2 regions of the Halodesulfovibrio sp. MK-HDV genome follow, and region 2 is predicted to be linked to the other one. Evidence: riboswitches for the same ligand, from Rfam matches in the RefSeq annotation. Region 2 holds a riboswitch; the other holds the start of a gene.
The links. Region 2 has a riboswitch for cobalamin ahead of MKHDV_RS01885 (ribonucleoside triphosphate reductase). Riboswitches for the same ligand answer to the same signal wherever they lie in the genome.

Region 1 (3,217 bases), on a different contig from region 2:
CCGATAGTGAATGGATCTGCAAGCGGGTTGCGTAAAATTCCTTGAAAGACCGTTCCGGAGATAGCAAGGCCGCTACCAATAAGTAGGGACAGGATAACGCGGCTGAATCTGATTTCCCACACAACAATTGAATTAGTTGTTTCAGCGGGGTGAGTGCTTGGAAAAATATGCTGCACTAACGTATTGAATGCCTGCTGGATTGGAATATCCAGTGGACCGTATGCAGAAGCCAGAACAGCAGACACCACACAGACAAAGGCTGTGATGCTGGCAAAAATGACGCACCGACGGGCACGGCGCTGAGCGATGTCTGCTGAGCTGATCATGATTTACAGAGAATTAAATGCTTTTTTCAAGTGCGCGACCCACTGGGCAACAACAACATCGTACTCACCGGTGCCTTTAAGCACTGTCTGTACTTTGAAACCTTCTTTTTCAAGAATAGATTTCCAGCTGTCATCTTCCGCACCGGCCATATCATTACGTGCGTGGTCGCCAGCAACAGACATCAGCGGCATGAGCCAAACTGTTTTAATGCCTTTAGCTTTCAGCTTAGGAATGATGTTGTCGAGAGCAGGGTAGCCTTCAACTGTACCAACATAGATGTTGGAATCTTCTTCACTGAGGTAGGTAGCGAGACCCGGGTAGTAAATGTTGCCCGGATCGTGTGTGCCGTGGCCCATAAAGATAACTGCTTCGTCTTTTTTGCGTTTAGCTGGAACGGTAGCAGGCAAGATTTTTGCCATTGAAGCTACGTCAGCAGGAGAATTCAAAAGCGGTGTGCCCACAGCAATGTGGCTGATGCTTTTAGGAATGCCATTGAATGCGCTAGCAGTTTTTTTGATGTCTGAAAATTCTTGTCCCGGAATTGTCTGCAGGGACTGAACTGCAACATGTGTAAAACCTTCATCACCCATCTGCGCGAGAGCAGTAGCGGGGGAAGGAACAATCATGTTTTCTGTGCGTTTGATCTTATTACGAATAATGGCAGCAGAGTATGCCCAGCGGATTTCAGTATCCGGAAAAGCTTTGGCAACTTCTTCGCCAATGTTTTCTAAAGATACACGAGCTTCAGGTACGGATGTACCGAACGCTACGAGCAGGATGCCCTTTTTAGGAGTTTCGACTTGTCCGTGACCAGCAAAAGCAGGGAATGACAAAACGAAAACAAGGACAACAGCGAGCATGAGTCGTAAAGAACGACTGCGGATCATGGCAAAAGCCTCCAACGTTTGGGGCGGGAAATATAACGCTTGGACAGTGCAAAGTACGCACCGATAGCGAAGTGTGTTTTGCATAACAAGGCCCCGTGCCTGCAAAACGTGCCGAATATTCACAGCCTGCCGAAGTGAAAAGGGGGGAGAGATTCGATGGCAGGTGTGGTGTGAATATGTACAAAGTATCAGGCAGGTCTTCCGGCTTGTTTCTTTTTCTCCGACCTTCCCAGTAAAACCAGTGGTACAATATGGAGAAAAATTGAATAAAACTTACGGCGGCGGGACCGCTCCCGATTTAAACGGGATTCCCTATTAGGCTCAATGAGCACCTGAAGTGAGGCACTGTACACGTAATAAAATTGACCGGTCAAGGAGTGATATTACTAACCGGCAATCCAAAGATACAAGATTGTTACGCAGATGAGGCTGCTGATGCGTAATGCCTGACTCATGAGTAACATCGGGAAGCCGATCTTAAAAGAGAAGACACCAGTTTGCGATGGCAACTGATGACGCAGTGCGCGGATTGGTGTGGCGACAATTGTTCCAAGAACCAGAGCCAGAACAAGCTGTGATGTGGTAAGTGCTCCGCCGTCTAAAAGAGCGCCCGCTGCTGCGATACCTGTTGTGAATTCCGCAGCCACTGCAAATACAACAACGCTGACAGCTTCAACAGGAAGATAGGCAGAAGTAACCCAACCTGCTGCGGCTGTACGAAGATATTCAAACATGCCTGCCTGATTCAAGGCGTAGATGAGGAAATATACTGGAGCGGTAATGGTACAGATGCGGATAAATCGTTTACGGAATGCCTGTAAAATTTTGGCAGCGGAAGTTGTTCTATGCGCTGGTTGTTTTTTTATAGGTGATGTTGTCGCATGGGGCGCGAGTTTTATTCGCGTCCAGATAAGTAGCAGGAGCGTGCGGAGCAGAGCAGCAAAGCCGTTGAGAGAAAGGTATATTATTCCCGCTGTGCGCGTCATCGGTACAATAATAAAGAATGTGGTCGGGAGATGCAGGAGAAAGACTGGTAGTCCTGTATTGATAAGGTAACTCAGCTTCATTTCCTGCAGGGAGATCTTTTTTTCTTTCCAGAACGTCATCAGCATGGTGTTTGCAGCTGTTCCTGAAAAAAATGCGGTTGTGAATGCCGCACCGGATTCATCTTTCAGGTTCCCGAAGCGCATGACAGGACGCACCAACGTGGCAAGAAGTGGTGCCCAGCCCATGCCTTCAACCGCAATACCAACAATAAGGCCAATGCCGAGAAAGCCGAGCATCCGAAGGAGCGGGCGGAGTAGTCCTGGCCATGCTTTACCCCACGTGAGCAAGCTTGGGTCATTGGAAAGGATGACACCTAGTGCTGTTAGCGAACAGATAGCGGCAATTACAAGCGCTTTTACTGGGCTTTTGGATTTGCGTTTGCGAGGGGCAGAGGTTGAGATGTTGGTTGATGCGTGTGACATGGAATCTCCTTGAGGTGGTGGTACGCCACACAAAAAGTAATTTCAAGTAAGTAAGTTATGCTTGAAATAAGAATATTTATCGATAATTTTCTGGAATAGTAGCTTGTTATGTAGAAAATAGAGCGCGGAATTTTGTGCAAAAAAAATCGCGCCACAGCAAGCTGTAGCGCGCATTTTTTCAATCGACATGCGATTAAGGAAACCGGGTAGTTTTCGCCGGTCCGAAAAAAGTAGCTTCCCCCAACTTTGTCCGACACATGAGGAAATTTCTTTTCAGGAGTAGACCATTCCTCCTGCACTGCGCTCTATATATCAAGAAGCGTGCCGTTTGTCATAACCTATTTATAAGAATGTAGAAAATTAGATATGGTTATAAATGATAAGGACATTCAACGGTAAGTGGTACAAAAAGGATTAGAGTGTCCGAGATTACGGATAAGTAGTCCGCAATCTCGGACGATTTGTGTTTAATGCTGATAGCGAGTCGCGCTTGTGCGAGAAAAAGACTACTTTTTTACGGAGTGCTTTTTCAGC
Region 2 (3,217 bases):
TTGATGAGGTAATTCTTTACGCTTTCCGGTTCCGGCACAGCTTCGCCGAGGAAGGAGTGGAATACGGTACCACCATTGTAGAGGGTCTGCAGTTCGTTCTGGTGCTCAAGAGCGTAGAAAACGTCACCGGTAAGACCTACTGGAAGCAGGGTGGAGTTAGTGTAGTAAGGTACTTCGTTACCAGCGCAGATGATGTCTGCGTAGAGGTCTTTGTCTGTTTTAGCAAGACGGTAGCAAGTACCTTCGCCCGGAGTTGCCTCAAGGTTGTAAAGGTGGCCGGTTTCTTCCTGGAAGCGAACTGTAAGGGAACGCAAGTGGTTGAGGACGCGACGCATGAGGCGCAGACCGCTTTCAGTTTCGATACCTTTACCGAGCAAGTTGAGGCATGCTTCGTGACCACCGATAAGACCGATGGTGGAGAAGTGGCCTTTGTAGCCGTTTTTGAGGTAGCGACGAGAGAACGGGAACATGCCTGACTCGAGATGGTGTTCGCAAAGTTTGCGTTTGAACTCGAGAGAGTCTTTTGCCATTTCTGCGTATTCTTCAACGAGGTCGAGGAAATCTTCTTCGTTGTGCGCAAGGTAAGCAAGTTTAGGCAGGTTCAGGGTAACAACACCGATAGAACCGGTGAGGTCGCCAGCGCCGAAGAGGCCGCCTGTCTTTTTGCGGATTTCACGAAGATCCATCTGCAAACGGCAGCACATAGAACGAACATCTTCCGGATTGAGGTCGGAGTTGATGAAGTTCTGGAAGTACGGAACACCGTACTTGGCAGTAAGTTCCATAAGAAGCTGAGCAGGAACGGAATCCCAGTCAAAGTCTTTAGTAACGTTGTATGTAGGAATAGGGAAAGAGAAGATACGGCCGTCTGCGTCACCTTCGAGCATAACCTCGAGGAACGCACGGTTGATCATATCCATTTCTTCCTGATAATCGCCGTAGGTTGTGTCCTGGAACGCGCCACCGATGATGATAGGTTCCTTAGCAATATGCGCAGGAATAACCATGTCGAAGGTAAAGTTGGTGAACGGGCTCTGGCCACCCCAACGGGATGTTGTGTTCAGGTTGTAAACGAGTTTCTGGATCTGCTGACGAACAGTCGGGTAATCGAGTTTGTCGTTACGGATGAACGGTGCAAGGTAGGTATCAACGTTGTTGAATGCCTGTGCGCCGGACCATTCGTTCTGCAGGGTGCCAAGGAAGTTTACAATCTGGCCACATGCGGAGTCGAAGTGTTTTGCTGGTGCAGAGCAGCAGCGGCCTTCAAGGTTAAACCCTTCGAGAAGCAGGTCGCGCAGGCTCCAACCGGAGCAGTAGCCAGCAAGACCAAAGGAAAGATCGTGAATGTGGAAGTAGCCGTGAGTATGGGACTGACGGATTTCTTCCGGATATTTGTCAAGCACGTAACGAGCCTGAACAGAGCCTGCCATATGCAGGATAAGACCCTGAAATGAGTGACCCATGTTGGAGTTTTCGTTTACGCGCCAGTCGCTACGATCGAGGTAGCTTTCGATCATGCTGGATACGTCGAAGTATGCCTGATCCTGAGTACGCATTTCGCGGCGTTTTTCACGGTAAATGATGTAACGCTCTGCAACAGCATACAAGCGAGCTTCCATGAGTACTTGCTGCACTGTGTCTTGCACTTGTTCTTGCTCTGGAACTTCCACATTCGAAAGTTTTTCTTCAACTTTGCGTGCAAGTCGTTTGGAGAGAAGTGGATCTTTGATGCCACTGCCTTTGAGGGCTTTGAGGATAGCTTGGGCAATTCGTTCGAGGGACCAAGTTTCGATGCAACCGTCTCGCTTGAGGATCTGTTTCGGCATTAGAGCTCCGGACGTCATGAAGTGCAGGCAAAATTAGAGCATACGAATAGAACGCATGCGCCAGGACAGCATTTCGACATCTTCAGCCTGAGATGTGTATATAAAGGCAGAACCTCAACATACGCAGGCACAGGTTATGGATTATTTTGATAGAATACCGGTAGTACGCTTTGATACCGGTAGAACTTCAGGAAGGTGGCTGGCTTTCTGACTTGTACTGCCGTGGGTGGCAACTTCGATGAAGACAAGTGAGATTACAGCGGCAGGACCGCACCGGATTAAGACCGGATTTCCTTTGCGCCTTTCGGCCCCTGAAGGAGTATTCTTTGGGTGCCACAGAGCTAACAAAAAGCCCCTTTGGCATCAAGTGTGGAGTTGTGCATATTCGCCCAATCCACAAGTAATTCACAATGTAATACTCTTAAATAAAAGCAATATTTTTTTTACGCACAAATTCAATATCCACTTTTTTTCACTTGAGAGTTGACACGAGATTGTTTACTCCAAAAGGTGATCTACGGGGTGACTAAAATTGCTCTGTAGACCCTGCAAACTGTGACTTGAGTTACGGAAAACAGACTGAAAATTGGTTACACTCAGGTGATGTGTTATTCTAATTAGTTGCGCTTTTGCTTTTAAAAAGTGAGCAAACTGTGTAAAAAGTAGTGTTGTCACTTTTGAGCGTTTGGCAAACGGATGATCTAAGAGTCATGTTGTTACCGTGCGTCATGTGTGAGAAGGATACAGCATTACATAATCACGATAGAAAAAACAGGGAGAGAAAATGAGAGCATTGATTATGGCGTTAAGCTTATGCTTATTGCACAGGTTGCTGTTGCAGCTCCTAAAATGTCCGAACCATCGGTAAAGAGTAATTATAAAAACAAAATTCAGTGCGGGTATCTTGCACTTGAGATGCGTAAAAATGAAGTTGCCAATGAATATTTCACCGCGGGTGAAGCAATGTTCAAAGACCAGAACCCTGACGCGACCGATATGGATATAGCGAAAGTTTTTTCATACGAGCGTGGGTTTATGCATGGCTACCTTGCCGGTCAGATGGGATCAGTTTCCTCAATGAATGAAGTGAATAATGTATTTGCTCATGCGTATGAGAATATGTGTGTGAAATCTGCGGATAAGCCACAGCTGAAAGAAAAAACGAAGAAATAAGTCTTATTACAAATAAAAAAAGCCTCGTACGTGTTGTACGGGGCTTTTTTTATTTCTGGAAGATATAGTGATAGAAAATAGTAAGCATTTGGAACAAGCAGTTTTGTTTCTTTTGTGGTGATGCGTGTTCAATGCCAAACATCAATGGTTAAACCGTTCTGATTACAAGAAATGCACGGGGAAGTGATATTGGTATAGGAATGCGAACACAAATATCT

Region 1: linked by a shared signal. The riboswitch ahead of MKHDV_RS11140 (sirohydrochlorin cobaltochelatase) and the one ahead of MKHDV_RS01885 (ribonucleoside triphosphate reductase) in region 2 are both predicted to bind cobalamin.

The regions. Positions count from the first base shown of each region.
Region 1 is NZ_WYDS01000013.1:3,717-6,933, forward strand. It holds gene MKHDV_RS11135 (iron ABC transporter permease) at 1-326, opposite strand, end outside; gene MKHDV_RS11140 (sirohydrochlorin cobaltochelatase) at 330-1,214, opposite strand; cobalamin riboswitch at 1,388-1,565, opposite strand; gene MKHDV_RS11145 (nucleoside recognition domain-containing protein) at 1,601-2,683, opposite strand; gene MKHDV_RS11150 (sigma-54 dependent transcriptional regulator) at 3,190-3,217, opposite strand, start outside.
Region 2 is NZ_WYDS01000002.1:79,941-83,157, forward strand. It holds gene MKHDV_RS01885 (ribonucleoside triphosphate reductase) at 1-1,826, opposite strand, end outside; cobalamin riboswitch at 1,999-2,156, opposite strand; gene MKHDV_RS01890 (hypothetical protein) at 2,640-2,999, shown strand.